One region of the Azospirillum sp. ST 5-10 genome, then DNA from elsewhere that is predicted to be linked to it. Evidence: riboswitches for the same ligand, from Rfam matches in the RefSeq annotation. Region 1 holds a riboswitch; each other region holds the start of a gene.
The links. Region 1 has a riboswitch for cobalamin ahead of ACSBPG_RS19175 (TonB-dependent receptor plug domain-containing protein). Riboswitches for the same ligand answer to the same signal wherever they lie in the genome.
Positions count from the first base shown of each region.

Region 2: linked by a shared signal. The riboswitch ahead of cobN (cobaltochelatase subunit CobN) and the one ahead of ACSBPG_RS19175 (TonB-dependent receptor plug domain-containing protein) in region 1 are both predicted to bind cobalamin.
Region 3: linked by a shared signal. The riboswitch ahead of cobW (cobalamin biosynthesis protein CobW) and the one ahead of ACSBPG_RS19175 (TonB-dependent receptor plug domain-containing protein) in region 1 are both predicted to bind cobalamin.
Region 4: linked by a shared signal. The riboswitch ahead of ACSBPG_RS05910 (CbtB domain-containing protein) and the one ahead of ACSBPG_RS19175 (TonB-dependent receptor plug domain-containing protein) in region 1 are both predicted to bind cobalamin.

Region 1 covers NZ_JBPJSP010000017.1:130,889-135,611, forward strand. The annotation lists gene ACSBPG_RS19165 (cupin domain-containing protein) at 1-414, shown strand, start outside; gene ACSBPG_RS19170 (UDP-glucuronic acid decarboxylase family protein) at 424-1,401, opposite strand; cobalamin riboswitch at 1,634-1,832, shown strand; gene ACSBPG_RS19175 (TonB-dependent receptor plug domain-containing protein) at 2,003-3,868, shown strand; gene ACSBPG_RS19180 (ABC transporter ATP-binding protein) at 3,897-4,670, shown strand; gene cobU (bifunctional adenosylcobinamide kinase/adenosylcobinamide-phosphate guanylyltransferase) at 4,667-4,723, shown strand, end outside.
Region 2 covers NZ_JBPJSP010000003.1:349,058-353,780, reverse strand. The annotation lists gene ACSBPG_RS05925 (TRAP transporter permease) at 1-1,351, opposite strand, end outside; gene ACSBPG_RS05920 (GntR family transcriptional regulator) at 1,495-2,274, shown strand; cobalamin riboswitch at 2,315-2,526, shown strand; gene cobN (cobaltochelatase subunit CobN) at 2,647-4,723, shown strand, end outside.
Region 3 covers NZ_JBPJSP010000002.1:411,583-416,305, forward strand. The annotation lists gene cobG (precorrin-3B synthase) at 1-1,258, opposite strand, end outside; gene cobW (cobalamin biosynthesis protein CobW) at 1,295-2,335, opposite strand; cobalamin riboswitch at 2,640-2,855, opposite strand; gene ACSBPG_RS04245 (THUMP domain-containing class I SAM-dependent RNA methyltransferase) at 3,022-4,149, opposite strand; gene hutC (histidine utilization repressor) at 4,289-4,723, opposite strand, start outside.
Region 4 covers NZ_JBPJSP010000003.1:343,669-348,391, forward strand. The annotation lists gene ACSBPG_RS05890 (tripartite tricarboxylate transporter permease) at 1-701, opposite strand, end outside; gene ACSBPG_RS05895 (tripartite tricarboxylate transporter TctB family protein) at 695-1,180, opposite strand; gene ACSBPG_RS05900 (tripartite tricarboxylate transporter substrate binding protein) at 1,260-2,225, opposite strand; gene ACSBPG_RS05905 (CbtA family protein) at 2,441-3,151, opposite strand; gene ACSBPG_RS05910 (CbtB domain-containing protein) at 3,162-3,380, opposite strand; cobalamin riboswitch at 3,526-3,738, opposite strand; gene cobN (cobaltochelatase subunit CobN) at 3,813-4,723, opposite strand, start outside.

The sequences.
Region 1 (4,723 bases):
ATGGGAGCCACCGGCTACCCCGAACCGTACCGCCACCGCGTCGCCGGACGGGCCAGGGCGAGGCTGGGCGACCGTTTCGGGCTGACCAACTTCGGGGTGAACGTGACCCGCCTGGAACCCGGTGCGGAGTCGGCGCTGCGCCACTGGCACACCCGGCAGGACGAGTTCGTCTACGTGCTCGAAGGCGAGCTGGTGCTGGTGACCGATGCCGGCGAGCACGTGCTGCGTCCGGGCATGTGCGCCGGCTTCCCCGCCGGGGCGGAGAACGGCCACCACCTCGTCAACCGCGGCACCGTCGCCGCGGTCTATCTGGAGGTCGGCGACCGCACCGCCGGCGACGAGGCGCGCTACCCCGACGACGACCTGCTGTACCGCGACGGCGGCTATTTCCACCGCGACGGCACGCCCTGGTGAGGCCGCCGGCTACTCCGCCGCGGCGCGCAGCGCCCGGCCGCCGAGCAGCGTGTCGAAGTGGGCGATGGTGCGCTTCAGGCCCTGCTCCAGCGGCACCTTCGGCTGCCAGCCCAGCACCTCGCGGGCGGCGGCGATGTCGGGACGGCGCTGCTTGGGGTCGTCGCGCGGCAAGGGCCGGTGGACGAGCCGCGAGCGCGAGCCGGTGAGGGCGATCACCGTCTCGGCCAGCTCGCGGATGGTGAACTCCCCGGGATTGCCGATGTTGATCGGCCCGGTCACCGCCGCCGGGCTGGCCATCAGCGCCAGGAATCCGTCGATCAGGTCGTCGACGTAGCAGAAGGAGCGGGTCTGCGAGCCGTCGCCGTAGATGGTGATGGGCTCGCCGCGCAGCGCCTGCATGATGAAGTTGGACACCACGCGGCCGTCGTTGGGGTGCATGCGCGGGCCGTAGGTGTTGAAGATCCGCACCACCTTGATCTCCAGCCCGTGCTGGCGATGGTAGTCGAAGAACAGCGTCTCGGCGCAGCGCTTGCCCTCGTCGTAGCAGGCGCGCGGGCCGATCGGGTTGACGTGCCCCCAGTAGCCCTCCGGCTGCGGATGGACGAAGGGATCGCCGTAGACCTCGCTGGTGGAGGCCTGGAGGATGCGCGCCTTCAGCCGCTTGGCAAGTCCCAGCATGTTGATGGCGCCGAGCACCGAGGTCTTGGTGGTCTGCACCGGGTCGTGCTGGTAGTGCACCGGCGAGGCCGGGCAGGCGAGGTTGTAGATCTCGTCCACCTCGACGTAGAGCGGGAACGTCACGTCGTGGCGCATCGTCTCGAAGCGCGGATGGTCCAGGAGGTGGGCGACGTTGCTCCGAGAGCCCGTGAAGTAGTTGTCGACGCACAGGACTTCGCAGCCCTCGGCCAGAAGGCGCTCGCAGAGGTGCGAGCCGAGGAAGCCGGCCCCGCCGGTCACCAGTACGCGCTTGGACGCTGTCTGTCTCACGGTGATCCCTCGTCGGATGGTCGCGGCCGCTTTGCGGGTGGACCGCGTGGGCGTGGATAGTCCGGGAATACTCCCGTCCCGTTGTCCAACACTTCAGGATCACGTGGGGTTCAATGTACCTATGGTCTAGCCCGGTTGCGCCGCCGCGGCCGGGGCGGCTGCCGCCGCCCGGACGACCGGCTTGGCCGGCGCGCCGCGGCGTCCTTGCCTCTTGGCAAGCCCGGCCGCCTGGGCTAAAGCTCCGTCCGACGGTTTCCGCGCGAGCGGATGAAAAGGGAACGCGGTGAAGCCCCGGGCGGGGCCGATTCCGTGGCTGCCCCCGCAACTGTAAGCGCAGAGCGCCCCGCCAGACAGGCCACTGGGAAACTGGGAAGGCGGCCGGGGTGCAGCGACGCGCGAGCCAGGAGACCTGCCGTCGAAGCGCGTCACGCGACCGTCGGACGGGGTGTTCCGGTGGGACGGGAATCGCCGCTTGAGCGGTCCGTTGTGCGGTGGCGCCACCCGGGGGGTGGATCGCGGCATCGGATCTCGTCCGAGCGCACGCGTGCGGCGTGGTCCCTCCCTGGACCGTGTAACACCGTGTCAGGGAAAGCCCCGTCGCATGACGTCTCGTCTCTTCCGTTCCGCCGGGCTGTCCGGCGTCTCCGTCGCGGCCCTGTTCGCCACCCTTCCCGCCGCCGCCCAGGATGTGGCGGAGCCCGTGGTGGTGCCGGACGTGGTGGTCAGCGCCACCCGCCTCGCCACCGCCCCCGACAAGGTGGGCAGCTCGGTGACCGTGATCTCCGGCGAGTCCATCGAGGAGGGCGGCAAGCCGGAGCTGTTCGACGCGCTGCAGGGTGTGCCCGGCGTCAGCCTGTCGCGCAACGGCGGGATGGGCGCCACCTCGACGGTGCGCCTGCGCGGCGCCGAATCGGCGCAGACCCAGGTGCTGATCGACGGCGTGCTGGTCAACGACCCGGCCAACGCCAACGGCGAGTTCGACTTCGACGCCCTCGCCGTCACCGGCATCGACCGGATCGAGGTGCTGCGCGGGCCGCAGAGCGCGCTCTACGGCAACGACGCCATGGGCGGCGTCATCAGCGTCGTCACCAAGCGCGGGCGCGGGCCGCTGAAGGTCAGCGGCCTGGCCGAGGCCGGCAGCCACAACACCTGGCGGCTGTCGGCCGGGGCGAGCGGCGGCACCGAGCGCTTCGGCTACGCCGTCAACGCCACGAGCCTCGGCACCGACGGCTTCTCCGCCTTCCCGGGCGGGGACGAGGCGGACGGTGCGCGCAACCGCGCCCTCACGGCGAAGGTCGGCGCCGACCTCACCGACACCTGGACGGTGGACGTCGCCGCCGGCATCTTCGACCTGCGCAGCGACTACGACGAGACCAGCCGCGACGCGCCCTACGTCAAGGAGAAGACGCTGCGCTACGGCAAGATCGACAACACCGTCTTCCTGCTGGACGGCCGGCTGGAGAACGTGTTCACCCTGTCCGGCACCTCCACCGACCGCTCCTTCGACGAGCCCGGCGGCTACATCCCCCACAGCAACTACAGCGGCAGCCGCTGGACCGCGGAGTACCGGGCCAACTATCAGGTCGACGACACCGACGTGCTGACCGTCGGCGCCCTGCACGAGGTGGAGAGTGCGCGCATCGTCAACGAGGACGGCGGCGTGCGCACCGTCGGCGTCGACGACAGCGTCGACACCAACGCGGTCTACGGCCAGTACCTCCTGGGGCTGTGGGACGACCTGTCGCTGACCTTCGGCGTCCGCCACGACCGCAACGAGGAGTTCGGGCCCAAGACCACCGTCCGCACCGCCGCCGCCTACGCCATCGACGGAACCGGTACGACCCTGCGCGCCAGCATCGGCACGGCCGGCAAGGCGCCGACCCTGTTCCAGCTCTACGACCCGACCTACGGCAACCCCGGCCTGTCGCCGGAGAGCAGCGTCGGCGCCGACGCCGGGGTCGAGCAGACCTTCCTGGGCAAGCGGGCGACGGTCAGCGCCACCGTGTTCTGGAACCGCTTCAGCGACCTGATCGCCTTCGACGACACCTACCAGAACATCGAGGACGCCCGCACCTGGGGCGTCGAGAGCGCCGCCGCCCTTAAGGTGTCGGACGCGCTGCGGCTCACCGCCTCCTACACCTTCCTGCGCGCCGAGAACCTGTCCACCGGCCGCGAGCTGCCGCGCCGGCCGCACCATCAGGCGAGCCTCGGCGCGGTCTGGCAGGTGACCGACGCGGCGCGGGTCGGCGGCACCCTGCGCTTCGTCGGCGAGCAGCTCGACAGCACCTACACCAACATCCGCAACGACGCCTACACCGTCGTCGACCTGCAGGCGAGCTACGCGGTGACCCCGGCGGTGTCGGCGTTCGGCCGCATCGAGAACCTGTTCGACGCCGACTACCAGGAGGTGGCGCGCTACAATTCGTCGGGCCGCGCCTTCTACGCCGGCATCAAGGCCAGCTTCTGAGGCGCGGCGGAACCGGGGGAGGGAGGGCATGGCGCGCATCGAGGCCGACGGCGTCCGCGTCGCGCTCGGCGGCCGGCCGGTGCTGCGGGGCGTCTGCGTCGCCGCGGCGGCGGGCGAGGTGGTCGGGCTGATCGGCCCGAACGGCAGCGGCAAGACGACGCTGCTGGGCACCCTGGCCGGCCTGGTCGAGCGCGGCGGCGGCGCCGTCCGCCTGGACGGCCGCGACGTCGCCGCCCTGCCGCCCGAGGAGCGCGGGCGGCGCATCGGCTATCTCGAGCAGAACCCCGGCGCCCATTGGCCGCTGGCGGTCGAGCGGGTGGTGATGCTGGGCCGGGCGCCGCACCGCGCCGGCCTGGGCGGCGAGAGCGACGCCGACCGGGCGGCGGTGGCGGCGGCGCTGGAGCGCTGCGGCGCGGCACCCTTCGCCGGCCGGCCGGTCACCACCCTGTCGGGCGGCGAGCGGGCCCGGGTCATGCTGGCCCGGGTCCTTGCCGGACAGCCCGAGGTGCTGCTGGCCGACGAGCCGGTGGCCGGCCTCGACCCCTACCACATGCTGCACGTGATGGAGCTGCTGCGGACGCTGTCGCGGGAGGGGATGGCGGTCGTCGTGGTGCTGCACGACCTGGCGCTGGCGATCCGCTTCTGCGACCGGCTGTGCCTGCTGGAGGACGGAACGGTGGCGGCGTCCGGTCCGCCCCACGCGGTGCTCGACACCGGCGACGCCGAACGGGTGTTCGGCGTCCACCTGCTGCGCGGGCCCGACTGGGCGATCCCCTGGACCCGCAGGGAGGAGGGACGATGAGCGCCGAGGTCACGCTGGTGCTGGGCGGCGCGCGCTCGGGCAAGAGCCGCCAT
Region 2 (4,723 bases), on a different contig from region 1:
CCGCCGTGCCGGCCCGCGCCGCCGCCGCGCCGAGCAGCAGCGCCGCGCCGCCGCCGAGCGACAGCCCTGCCACCGCGTTGACCGGCAGGCCGGCGGCGCACAGGGCGGCGAGGAGGGCGAGCGGGGCCGCCAGGAGGTTCGGGTGCAGGTCCAGGCGCGACAGCAGCATCACCAGGACGGACGCGGCGATGCCCCAGGTGCCGGCCGCCACCACCGAGTAGCCGGCGACCAGCAGGACCAGGAGGACCGCCAGCGGGAACAGCAGCAGCGTCCGGCGCAGCAGCGGCCGCAACGCCGGCAGCTCGGCGCGCGGCAGGCCGCGGATGCCGTGGCGCAGCGCCTCCAGGTCGACATGGGCGAAGTTGGCGACGTAGAACAGCAGGCAGGGAAGGACCGCGGCGAGCGCGATGTCGGCGTAGGGGATGCCGGTGACCTCGGCCATGATGAAGGCGCCGGCCCCCATGATCGGCGGCGTGATCTGGCCGCCGGTCGACGAGGTGGCCTCGATCGCCGCGGCCGAGGCGCGGGGATAGCCGACCCGCCGCATCATCGGGATGGTGAAGGCGCCGCTGGCGACCACGTTGGCCACCGAACTGCCGCTGACGGTCCCGAACAGGACGCCGGAGACGACGGCCACCTTCGCCGGCCCGCCGCGCATCCAGCCGAACAGGGCGAAGGACAGGTCCATGAAGTAGGCGCCGGCCCCGGACAGCTGCAGGAACACCGCGAAGGCGACGAACAGCACGATGTACTGCGAGGACGCCGCCGTGGTGATGCCGAAGATCCCTTCCTGGCTGTAGATGAAGGAGAAGAAATGGCTGGCCTCGAAGCCCCTGTGATGGAGCACCCCGGGCATGACGGGGCCGGCGAAGGCGTAGGCGATGAAGACCGCCGCCAGGAGCGGCAGCACCAGCCCGGCGGTGCGCCGCGCGAACTCGATCGTCAGCAGGGTGCCGACGAAGCCGACCGCGAAGTCGGCCGGCGTGGTGATCACGCCGGTGCGCATGATCAGCGCGTCGAGCTCGACCGCGATGTAGGCGGTGCAGCCCAGCGCCGCCAGCGCCGCCAGCCCGTCCCGCGCCGGGATGCCGCGGCGGCGTTCGCCGCTCCAGGTGGCGTAGAGCAGGAAGGCGATGCCGGCGCCGGCGTTGACATGGACGGCCCGGAACAGCCATTCGTCGAGTGCTACGAAGTTCAGCACCACCAGGTGGAACACGGTGTAGGCGATGGCGCACCAGAACAGCCCGACCCGCTGCCAGACCGCGAGATCGCGCACGCGCGCACCGAAATCGAAACGGTCGGCGCTGTCGGCCGCCTCGTGCGCAGCGGTGTCGGAGTGGCTTCCGGACATCTCTTCCCTCCCGGTGGGCGGCTCCGGCCCCGGCGCCGCCAGTTGTCCGTACAACTTCACTTGTTCGGACAATTAGGGGGACGTATGATGGGCTTGTCAAGCATGTTTTCCATGGCGTGGACCGGCGATGGCGGGGTGTTGGGATGAAGACTCGGTATGCGGCGCTAGCCCAGGTGCTGGTTCAGGCCATCCGCTCCGGCCAGTGGCCGGTCGGCTCGCTGCTGCCCGGCGAGGTGGAGCTGGCGCAGCAGCACGGGGTCAGCCGGGCGACGGTGCGGGCGGCCCTCGACCATCTCGAGGAACTGGGCCTCGTGTCCCGCCACCGCGGTCTCGGCACCCGGGTGGAGGCGGTGCGCGCCGGCACCCATTTCCGGCAGACGGTGACCCCCATCGACGACATCATGCAGTTCGCCGGCGACGCGAGGCGCGCCGTCGAGCGGATCGAGGACGTGGTGGCCGACGAGGCGCTGGCGGCCCGCCTGGACGGGCGCCCCGGCCGTCATTGGCTGCACATCGCGCAGCGCCGCCTGGAGCCGGCGACCGACCTGGCGGTCTGCTGGACCGACGTGTACGTCGACAGCGCCTACGCCGACATCCGCCGGGTCGTCCGGCGCTATCCCGGGCTGGTCTGCGACCTGATCGAGGAGCGCTTCGGCGTCTGCGTCGAGGAGATCCGGCAGGAGATCCGGGCGGTCGGCGTGCCCGCCGCCGTCGCCGCCCATCTCGGCGTCGAGCCGGGGGCGCGGGGCCTGGAGCTGACCAGGCGCTACCTGGACCCGCAGGAGCGGGTGATCGAGATCGCCATCAGCGTGCTGCCGGCGGACCGTTTCACCTACACCGTGCGGCTGCGGCGCTCCCCGGGTCCCGGCGCGGCATCGCCCGCCGCAAGCGGCGGCGGCGGGGACGGCGATCCGCCGCCCTGAGGAGGGCGGCGCCGGCGCGCTTGCAATTCGCCGGGGGTGCGGCATAGATGGCGGCGATGGTGCCTGCGGACCGGCCGGTCCGGAGGAACAGGGAACGCGGTGAGGTCGGCCCGACCGAATCCGCGGCTGCCCCCGCAACTGTGAGCGGCGAGCCCCCCTCTCGACGACGCCACTGGCCGGAAGCGGCCGGGAAGGCCGGAGGGCGGGCGACGACCCGCGAGCCAGGAAACCTGCCATCGCCGATCGATCCAGCCCGCCGGGTGTGGCGGAGACAAGGAGCCCGCGATGCCGCCCGCCGCCGATCCGTCGGCCGTTCCCCCGGCCGTTCCCCCGGCCGTCCCGAACCCCCCCGCCAGCGCCGCCGGCTGAGCCATGCATCTGCTCGCCGCGCGCCAGGAGGACCTGGACGCCGGGCCGCAGGCCGTCGATCTCGGCCACGCGCCGGCGGACCTGGTGGTCCTCTCGTTCTCCGACAGCGACCTCGGCGCCCTGGCCGCGGCCTGGACCGCCGGGCGCGACCGGCTGCCCTCGCTGCGCCTCGCCAACCTGGGGGAGCTCGGCCATCCCCTGTCGGTCGACCTCTACGTCGACCGGGTGATCCGCGCGGCCCGGCTGGTGGTGCTGCGCCTGATGGGCGGCGCCGGCTACTGGCGCTACGGCCTGGAGGCGGTCGCCGCCGCCTGCCGCGAGGCCGGGGTGCCGCTGGCCGTGCTGCCCGGCGACGCCCGGCCCGACCCCGGCCTGGAGGGCTACGGCACCCTGCCCGCCGCCGAGTCCCGGCGCCTCCACCGCTACTTCGCCGAGGGCGGGCCGGCCAACATGGCCGGCCTGCTGGCCTGCGCCGCCACCCTGGCCGGCCGCCCGCTGGCCTTCGCGGAGCCGGCGCCGGTGCCGCGCTTCGGCGCCTACGACGGCTGGCGCGGCGCCGTCGACGCGGCGGCGCCGGCGGCGGCGCTGGTGTGCTACCGGGCCTATCTCCAGGCCGGCGACCTCGCCCCCCTGCACGCCCTGGCCGACGCGCTCGCCGCGCGCGGCCTGGCCCCCCGTCTCTTCCACGTGTCCAGCCTGAAGGAGCCGGACGCCGCCGCCTGGATGCGCCGCACCCTGCGGGCGCTGGCGCCGGCGGTGGTGGTGAACGCCACCGGCTTCTCGGCCCGGCTGCCGGAGCAGGACGGCTCGCCTCTCGACGCCGCCGGGGTGCCCGTCCTGCAGGTGGTGCTGTCCACCGGCGGCGAGGAGGCGTGGCGCGCCTCCTCCCGCGGCCTCGGCCCGGCCGACCTCGCCATGAACGTCGTGCTGCCGGAGATGGACGGCCGCATCCTCGCCGGCGCCGTCGCCTTCAAGGCCCCGCGGACCGCGGACCCGGCGCTGCAGTACGCCGAGATCGCCAGCCGCCCGGTGGCGGACCGCGTCGCCGCGGCGGCCGACCGCGCCGCCGCCTGGGTGCGCCTGGGACGGACGCCGCGCGCGGAACGGCGGGTGGCGCTGGTCCTCTCCGACTATCCCAGCGGCGGCCTGGGCGGCGGCGGTGTCGGCCGGGCGGTCGGCCTCGACACGCCGGAGAGCGTGCTCGCCATCCTCGGCGCGCTGGCGGGGGCGGGCTACGCCGTCGACGCCGTCCCGGCGGACGGCGCGTCGCTGATGCGCGCGCTCACCGGGGCGCCGCCCGCCGCGGCGCTGAGCCTCGTCGACTACCGGCGGCTGGCCCCGGCCGCGGTGCGGGCGCGCATCGCCGCCGCCTGGGGAGCGGAGGAGGCCGACCCGCTCGCCGCCGCCGGCGCCTTCCGCTTCCGGCTGGTGCGGTGCGGCGCCGCGCTGGTGGCGGTGCAGCCGAGCCGCGGCCACGGCCCGCTCACCACGGCCCAGCACCACGACCCGGCGACGCCGCCCAGCCACGCGTACCTCGCCTTCTACCTCTGGCTTCGCCACGGGGCGGAGGTCCACGCCCTCGTCCAGGTCGGCGCCCACGGCACGCTCGAATGGCTGCCCGGCAAGGCGGTCGCCCTGTCGGCCGAGTGCTGGCCGGAGATCGTCGGCGGCCCGCTGCCCTGCCTCTATCCCTTCATCGTCAACAACCCCGGCGAGGGGGTGCAGGCGCGCCGCCGCGGCGGCGCCGTCCTGATCGGCCACCTGACGCCGCCGCCCGTCCAGGCCGGGCTGTACGGCCCGCTGGCCGAGCTGGAGCAGGCGGTCGACGAGTACGCCCAGGCCGACGGGCTCGACCCGCGCCGCCTGGGGGTGCTGCGCGAGACCATCCTCGACCTCGCCTGGCGCTCCGGCGTCGCCGCCGACTGCCGCCTGCGGCCGGACGACGACGCCGACACGGTGCTCAGCCGGCTCGACGCCCATCTCTGCGACGTCAAGGAGATGCAGATCCGCGACGGCCTGCACGTGTTCGGCGCGACGCCGCCGGCGGCGGCGCGGGCCCGCCTGCTGGCCTCGGTCGCCC
Region 3 (4,723 bases), on a different contig from region 1:
CGGCGGCGACCGCATCGGCCGGCGCCAGGCCGCGGCGCAACGCCGGGCCGCCGGGGGCGGCGCGCACGCCGAGGTCGTAGCGCCCGTCGCCGGCGGTCAGCGTGACGGTGGCGGGCGCCGGATGGGCGCAGCCCTTCCCGCAACCCGCGAGGTGGGCGACGGCGCCGGCCGCCAGCAGCGCCGGCGCGGTCCGGGCCAGCGCCAGGGCGTCGGCGTGGGTGTCGGTGGTGCCGGCGTCGCAGCCCGCGGCGCCGCTGCACGCGCTCACCCGCAGGCGCGGGTCGCCGTCGTCGAGGACGGCGCCAAGGCGCCTTGCAGGGTCGGCCGCGGCGGCGCCGACTCCGGGCAGCAGGAGCGCCCGCCAGGGGGTGAGGCGCAGCTCGCCGGTCCCATGGGCTTCGGCCAGTCCCGCCAGCGCGTCGAGGGCGGCGGCCGTCAGCCGCCCGAAGGGGAAGGCCACGCCCAGCCAGCCGGGACGCGCGCCGAGCGCCGCGCGGGCCGGGCGCACCGGCGGCGCCGGGTCGTCGAGCGGGGCGAGGCCGGCGACGCGGGTCCGCAGCCCGGCCGCTCCGCACGCCGCCACCAGCCCGGCCATGCGCCGCGGCGGTTCCGCCAGGGCGGAGCGCAGCTCCAGGAAGGCCGTGGCGGCGGCGGCCGCGGTCGCCACCAGGGCGTCGGGCGCGCACAGGCCGAGCGGCACGGCGTCGGCCAGGGCGCCGCCGGCCGCCACCCGGAAGCGCGCGCCGTCCGGCGTCGCGACGGCGTCGAAGCGCAGGTCGGCGCGGCTGTCGGCGAGGTGGGCGCGGCCGCCGCCGTCGATCACGAAGCCGAACTTGGGCGGCAGGCGGTGCAGGCCGGCATCGGCCGCCAGGCGCGCGTCCAGCGCCAGCGCCAGCGGCCGCACGTCGAGCAGCGCCTGCCCGTCGATGCCGGCGGCGGGGGCGGACAGGACGTTGCGCACCGCCTCGCTGGCCGCATCCGCCGCCACCAGGCCGAGGGCCCCGAGGACCTCCGTCACCGCCGGCATGGACGCCGTCCGCACGCCGCGGATCTGCAGGTTGCCGCGGTGGCTGAGCTCCAGCAGGCCGTTGCCGTGGCCGGCCGCGAGGGCGGCGACGCGCCGCGCGGCGGCGGCGGGCAGCGCGCCGGCCGGCACCCGCAGGCGCACCAGCAGCCCGTCGCCCACCGCCATGGGCGCCAGCACGCCGGGACAGGCGCCGCGCCGTCGCGGCCGGGACGCCGCGGTCGGGCCGGTCATGACGATCTCTCCCCTCTCCTTGGACAGCCGCATGGATCAGCCGGCGAGCGCCGCCTCCACCGCCGCGCGGTCCAGCCCGGTCTCGCCGATCACCACGAGCCGGCCGACGCGCGGCTCGCCCGGCGTCCACAGCCGGTCGAAATGGGCCTGCACGCGGACGCCCACCCCCTGCACCAGCAGCCGCATGGGCTTGCCCGGCACGTCGACGAAGCCTTTCAGGCGCAGCACGCCGTGGGCGGCGGCGATGCCGCGCAGGCGCTCCGTCAGCGCCTCCGGATCGGCCTGCGGCGCCAGCTCGACGACGAAGCTGGTGAAGTCGTCGTGGTCGTGCTCGTCGGCGCCGTCGTGATGGCTGGGGCGGCGCGCCAGGTCGTCCTCCGCCGCCGCGGCCAGCCCCAGCAGGACGCGCGGGTCGGCGCGGCCGCCGGCGGTGCGCACCAGCTTGGCTTCGCGCGGCAGGGCGGCGCGGATCAGCGCCTCCACCCGGTCCAGCCCGGCCTCGTCGACCAGGTCGGTCTTGTTGACGACGATCAGGTCGGCACAGAGGAGCTGGTCCTCGAACACCTCCTCGATCGGCGTCTCGTGGTCGACGGTGCCCGCCTCCCGGCGCTGCGCCGCCAGCGCCGCCGGGTCGGGGGCGAAGCGGCCCTCGGCGGCGGCGGCCGCGTCGACCACGGCGACCACCCCGTCGACGGTGACCCGCGTCCGCACCGCCGGCCAGTTGAAGGCCTTGACCAGCGGCTTGGGCAGGGCCAGCCCGGACGTCTCGATCAGGATGTGCTCGGGCGGGGCGGGGCGGGCCAGCAGCGCCTCGATGGCCGGCACGAAGTCGTCGGCGACGGTGCAGCACAGGCAGCCGTTGGCCAGCTCGATCACGTCGTCGTCGCGGCAGCCCTCGACGCCGCAGGCGCGCAGGATCTCACCGTCGACGCCGACGTCGCCGAACTCGTTGACGATGAGCGCCAGCCGGCGCCCGTTCGCCTGCTCCAGCAGGCTGCGGATCAGGGTGGTCTTGCCGGCGCCGAGGAAGCCGGTGACGACGGTGGCGGGGACCTTCGCGCGAAGGGCAGCGGTCATGGGAGGCGTCTCCGGCGGGAGGAACGGTCGGCGCCGGCCGGCCACCGGCGCGCGGCGGACGGCGCCGCGCCCGCGGTCGGGTCCGCGGGCACGGCGGCCGGGAAGGGCCGCCCGACCATGGTCGGGGGGTCAGCGACGGGGAAGGGGCGCGGACGGCTGCCCGCCGGACGGCGGGAAGGCGCCCGGCGGTTCGGCTCCCGCCGCGGCGGCAGCGGGTCCGGTCGGGCGCACGGCAAGGGGCCTGCCGGCGAAAGCGGCGACACACGGCATGGGTCAACGTCCTCTCTCCGCCCACCCGGCGGGTTGGATTGATCGGACGATGGCAGGTTTCCTGGCTCGCGGGTCGCCGCCCGCCCCCCGACCTTCCCAGCCCCGCAGGGGGCCAGTGGTTTCGTGGAGGGTGGGCTCGCCGCTCACAGTTGCGGGGGCAGCCTCGGCTTCGGACGTCGCCGTCCTCACCGCGTTCCCTTTTACCCCCCGGACCCGACGGTTCGGGGGCACCATCGCCGCCACCATCGCAGGCCCCGCGGCGGATTGCAAGAGCCGGCGGAGCGGCCGGCAGGGTCACCGCACTTGAATTTGGCTCTTGTGGCGGACGCTGGAATTCTCCCTCTCCCGGGGCGGGGGAGGGCAAAACAACCAAATGCGATCACCCTGCCCGGCCGCTCCCGGCGGCCGCCCCGCCGTCACGCCAGCGGGCCGGTCTGGAACAGGGACACGCGCACGCCGCCGTGCGACGCCGTGACGGCCGGCGGCGCGAAGGGCAGGCCCGACGCCTTGGCGAGCGACGGCTCGCTCGTCACCAGCCCCACCCTCCAGCCGGAGAACCGGGACAGGAGCGTCTGCCCGAGGGCGTGGTAGAGGGCGTGCAGGGGCTTCTTGTCGCCGATGCGGGTGCCGTAGGGCGGGTTGACGATGACGAGGCCGGGCGGCCCCTCCGGCGGGACGAGGTCGCTGACCGCGTGCTGGCGGAACTCCGTCAGCCCGGCGACGCCGGCCCGCTCCGCGTTGGCCCGGCTCATGGCGATCGCGCCGGCGTCGCGGTCGCTGCCGTGGAAGCGGACGGCCGGGACGGTCCCGGCCGCGGCGCCGGCGCCGGTGCCGCGCAGGCGCTGCCAAGCCGCCGCGTCGAAGGTCGCGAGCCGTTCGAAGGCGAAGCGCCGCGACCGGCCGGGGGCGAGGCCGGCGGCGATCTCGGCCGCCTCGATGACGAAGGTCCCCGACCCGCACATCGGGTCGACGACGGGCTCGCCGCCGTCGTAGCCGCACTGGCGCAGGAACAGCGACGCCAGGGTCTCCCGCATCGGCGCCTTGTGCACGGCCTCCTTGTGGTTGCGCTTGTGCAGGGACTCGCCCGACGTGTCGACGCTGATGGTGCACAGGTCGTCGTCGATGCGCGCCTTGATGCTGACGTCGGCGTCGGGCGCAACCGGGGCGCCGAGTTCCTCGTGGATCGCCCGTTCGATGCGCTGCGCCGCCGCCCCGGCGTGGTAGATGCGGGACCCCTTGCAGGCCGCCTCGACGCGCACCGGCACGTCGGGCCGCAGCACGTCGCCCCACGCCAGGCGGCGCGCCCGCTTGTCGAGCTGGGCGAGATGGAAGGCCCGGAAGGCGCCGATGCGGGCGAGGACGCGGGTGGCGCCGCGGACCTCGAGGTTCGCCCGCCAGACCTCCGGCCAGCCGCCGCGGACCGTCACGCCGCCCTTGACCGGCGTGGGCTCGGCGAACCCCTTCGCCCGCAGTTCGTCGCAGAGCACGGCCTCCAGGCCCGGCGAGGTCACCACGAAGATCTCGAAACCGTCGTCTGTGTTCATCCCGCCTACATAGCGCGCCGGCGGGGCGTCATCGACATCTTTCTCCGGCGGCCGACCGGCCGTCCCGGACCCGTCGCCGGCGGGGTGCGGGGCGTCCGGTCGCCTCGCGGCGCGCGCTCCGGTCCGCCTTGTATGTACATCACCCCTCGGCGCCGGCCGCCGCGGCGCTTTCCAGGCGGTAGCGCGAGCCGGGATACAGCAGGCGGACGGCGGTGATCTTGCGCGGACCGGACCACGTCGTCCGCCGCACCATCAGGCACGGCTCGGCGCGGGAAATCGCCAGCAGCTTGCATTCCCAGGGCTGCGGCGAGACCGCCTCGACCACCTGCTCGCTTCCCGTGATCGGCGCGACACGGGTCAGGTAGGCGTTGGGCGTGAGCGTGAGGAAGTCCTGCTCCATATAGGCGGGCACCGCGTCCGGGCTGACGAACCGGTCCTCGATCTGGATCGGCATGTCGTTCTCGTAATGGACGATGATGGTGTGGAAGACGGCGCCGCCGATCTCCACGTCCAGGGAATCGGCGACCTCGGGCAGGGCCCTTTCCTCGTGGTTGAGAACGATCCTCGCCGTGTG
Region 4 (4,723 bases), on a different contig from region 1:
CCGATCGTCGAGGGGGCCGGATCGGCGTGGGGATCGGCCAGCGCGCCGCGCAGCAGCTCGGAGATCGCGAACATGCCGATCAGCACCGGGATGAGGCCGAGCCCGCCCAGCAGGTTGGTGATGCCGAAGGTGAAGCGCGGCGCGCCCGACACCGGGTCCATGCCGACCATGGCGAACGCCAGGCCGAGCAGCAGCGACGCCAGCCCCTTGAGGAGCGACGGGCCGGCGACGAAGGTGGCGCAGCTCAGGCCGAGCACCGCCAGCCAGAAATACTCCACGCTGCTGAAGGACAGCGCGATGTCAGCCAGCCAGGGGGCGGCCAGCACCAGGACGGCGGCGCTGATCAGGCCGCCCAGGGCCGACGCGAACAGGCCCGCCCCCAGGGCGAGCGCCGCGTCGCCGGAGCGGGTGAGGCCGTAGGCGTCGTCGGTGTAGGCCGCCGACGCCGGGGTGCCGGGCATCCGCATCAGGGCGCCGGGAATGTCGCCGGCGAAGATCGCCATGGCCGACGCGGTGATGATCGAGGCCACCGCCGGGATCGGCTCCATGAAGATGACGATCGGCACCAGCAGCGCCGACGCCATCAGCGCGGTCAGCCCCGGAATGGCGCCGAGCACCAGGCCGTACAGCGCCGCCCCGGCGATGACGAGGAAGAGGTTGAGGTCGGCCAGCCGGCCGATCACGTCCTGGACGATCACCATATCAGCCATCCCGACACGCTCTGGAGGGGCCCCCACGGCAGGGGCACGTGGAGGACCGAGGCGAAGACGACGGTCAGCGCGGCGGCCGACGCCACGCCGACCGCCAGGGCGGCCGGCGGCCGCATGCCGGCGACGACGAACAGGGCGAGCAGGATCAGCGTCGCCGTCAGCAGGAAGCCCAGCGCGTCGACCAGCAGGACGTAGGCGGCGATGGCGGCGAGCAGCGCCGCGAAGCGCCACCGCCCGCGCGGGTTGGCCGCCCAGTCCGGCCATTGCCACAGCGGCGCCGTGCGCACCGTCCTGAGCGCGGTCAGGACGATGCCGCCGCCGACGAGCATCATGGCGGTGCCGATCAGCGACGGAACGAACCCGGGGCCGTATGCGAGATGGCGCGGCGGCGTCAGCGTCGCGGCGTAGGCGGCGACGAAGGCGCCGGCCGCGAGGAAGAAAAGGCCGACGAAGACGTCGTGGACTTTCATGAAGGGCACTCGTTCTGGGCATCGGCCGCGCGCGGCGGCCGACGCGGTTTTGCCGTGGCGCAGGCGCGTCCGGGCCGGCTCACTTGCCGTAGCCGAGCGCCTTCATGACGCGGTCGGTGTCCGTCTCGTGCTGGCGCATGAGCGCGTCGAGCCGTGCGCCGTCCAGCCATTTCACGCCGAAGTTCGCCTTGCGCATCGCCTCGCGGAAGCCGTCGCTGGCCACCGCCTTGCGGATCGCCTCCTCCCAGGCCGCCCGGGCGTCGTCGGGCAGGCCGGCCGGGCCGCCGATGGCGCGCCACGTGCCGCCGTCGATCGTCCTGCCGATGGCCTCCGTCGTCGTCGGCACGTCCTCGAATCCCGGCACCGGCGTCGGGCTGAGCACCGCCAGCGGGCGCACGCGCCCGGCCTTGATGAGCGCCGCCGCCTCCGGCAGCGAGGCGGTCTGGAAGTCGACGCCGCCGGACGCCAGCTCGGTCAGCCCGGTCGCCGCGCCCTGGCCGGGAATCCACGCCACCTTGTCCACGGCGATGCCGTAGTCGAGCATCATGCCGGCGACCGGAACGTCCCAGACGCTGCCGCAGCCGCCGCTGCAATGGACCTTGTAGCGGCCGGGATCCGCCTTGACCGCGTCGAGCGCCGACGCGAGGTCGCGGAAGGGCGAGTCGGCACCGACCAGGAGGGCGGAGGAATCGCCGTTGAAGTTGGCGATCGGCGTGAAGTCCTGGCGGGTGAAGTCCGCCAGCCCCATCGCCTTGTAGCCGGCGTAGGGGAACAGCAGGCCGACCGTGTAGCCGTCCGGCTCGGCGCGGCGGATGGACGTCAGGCCGACCACCCCGCCGCCCTGGCCCTGGTTGACGATGGTGACGGGCTGGCCGAACGCCTTCTCCACCTCGCGGGCGAGGATGCGCGTCGTGGTGTCGCCGCCGCCGCCGGCGGCGGCCGGGACGATGATCGTCAGCGGCCGCTCCGGGAACGCCGCGTCCGCCGCGGCCGGCGCCAGCAGCAGGCCCGCAAGGGTGGCCAGGATCGTCGATCGGATGGGCATGGTTTCCTCCGCCTTTTCAGCTTTCCCGACATTGGACTATCGGCTGCGCGCCGAAATGTCAATCCCACGATGCGGTCGCGTTTGGCGCACGAATGGCGGCTCTACCGACATGAAGCAAGTCAATTCAATCCCGCATTGTGGTACAGAACGCCGAACGGAGGGGATCGGGCACGACGCGAGGCCGGCCGCCCGCGGACGGGCGGCCGGCCGGCGGATCACGCCGGGTGTCGGACCCAGCGGCGGTAGAGGGCGCCGGTGGAGACGCCGAGGCACAGCCAGAACAGCAGGCTGGTGACGGTCGCGGTGACGATGAAGCGGTGGACGAGCGCCGCCGGCGCCACGGTCGCATGCTCCGCCGGCTGCGGGGCGCCGACCAGGTGGGGCAGGACGATCGCCGCCACGGCGACGGCCGCCCACAGGGGGCGGCGGGCGAAGGCCAGCAGCCACAGGCCGCCACCGGTCAGGAGGGCGGTGGCGCACCACCAGACCTGACGGTCGAGGAGCGGCGCGGCCGCGGTGCCGGGCACCTCGGGCGGCAGGCCGAGCCCCGGGGCGAGCGTGAAGGTGGCGAAGCCGGCGAGGCCCCAGAACGCGCCGCTGCGCCAGGTCACGGCGCCGCCGGCGACGGCATAGCCCGCCACCAGGAGCAGGGCGAAGGCGACGCCGGTCAGGACGTTGGCCAGACCGGTGAACGCCGTCCGCTCGACGCCGTCCGCCGGTTCCCAGGCCTCGCCGCCGTGGTCGTGCGCGGGGGCCCCGGCGGCGTGCTCGTGGGCGGCGGGCCCGGCCGCCTCGGCCGCCGCTTCGAAGGTTTCGGCTTCCAGGATGATGGGAACCGCGCCGACCTGGTGGGCCGCCGTGACCAGCAGGCCGGACAGGACGCCGGCGCACAGCGCCACGAAGAAGAGCTTTCGGAACTGGCTCATGACCGGCTCCTCAATGGCAGGGGAACGCGTTGGCGTGACGCGTGTCGTGGGCCGCGTTGTGGACCGCGTCGATGTGCGAGAACCCCACGCCCCACAGCAGGAGCAGCCCGAGACCGGCCGCCGCCGCCGCGGGAAGGAGGGCGCCGCGCCCGGCCGCTGAAGCATGGGTCGCCGAAGCGTGGGCCGCCGAAGCGTGCGGTGCCGTGCCGGGAATGGATTGGGTCTGCATGGAAGTCGCCTCCGTCAGAATGGATCAGGACGAAGACGGGAAACCCGTGCGGATCGGTGGCGTCCGGCTCGCGGTGCGTCGCGTGACGCGGTGCCGCCGGCGCGCCCTGTCGATCACCGCCGTTGGGACACCCCGCCCTGCGTGCCGGTTCGAACAAACGATGGCAGGTCTCCTGGCTCGCGGGTCGCCGCCGGTCGCCGACCTTCCCGGTTGCCCAGTGGTCGTGATGTGGCGACAGGCTCACCGCTCACAGTTGCGGGGGCAGCCACGGACTTGGCCCCTCGCGCTCGGGCCGCACCGTGTTCCCTATTAATCCCCTGGCCAGACGGCGTCGGGGAACCATCGCCGCCGACTGTAAGCGTGGCCGCGGAGCGCGTCAACGCGCGACGGACGGGGCGTTGCCGGTGCCTGCCGGGCCGCCGCCGCGCCCGGCTACAGCGTCCCGCGCCGTTCGCGCAGCTCCGCCGGGACGGCGTTGCGCCGCGGGTGCCACAGGCCGCGCTCCCGCGCCTCGTCCAGCCGGTCGAGGATGTGGCGGGCGGCCGCCGGGTTGGCCTCGGCGAGGAAGCGCCACACCGCGGGGTCGGCGACGTAGGCGCCGTGCAGCAGGTCGAAATGGTGGTCGCGCACCGCCCGCGTCGTCGCCGCGAAGGCGAACAGGGTGTCCACGGTCACCGCCATCTCGGCGGCGCCGCGGTGGCCGTGGCGCATCATGCCGGCGATCCAGCGCGGGTTGGCGGCGCGGCCGCGCAGGGTGCGGGCGATCTCCTCGCCCAGGGTGCGCACGGCGACCCGCTCCGGCTCGGCGCTGTCGAGGTGGTAGAGCGCGGGGTCGGCGCCGTCGAGCGCGGCCGCCGCCGCGAAGCCGCCCTCGAACTGGTAGTAGTCGTCCTGCGACAGCACGTCGTTCTCGCGCTGGTCCTGGTGGTGGACGAGGGCGTCGGCGGCGCCGACCCGGCGGCGGAACAGGCCCGGCAGGGCCACGCCGTCGAGCCCGGGACCGTAGGCGTGGCAGCCGCCCTCCAGGTAGGCCGTGCCGAAGGAGGCGCGGTCGCTCCAGTCGCCCCGCGCGACCATGTCCGACAGCGCGGTGCCGTAGCCGCCGGGCGGCGCGCCGAAGACCCGCGCGGTGGCCCGGCGCCGGGCCGTGCCGGCGTCCAGCCCGGCGGTCGCGAGGTCGGCCGCGTCGCGCCGCGCCGCGGCGGCCAGCGGGTTGACGTCGTCCCCTTCGTCGAGGGCGGCGACGGCGCGGACCGCCTGGTCGAACAGGGCGATCTGCTGCGGGAAGACGTCGCGGAACAGGCCGGAGATGCGCAGGGTGACGTCGACCCGCGGGCGGCCCA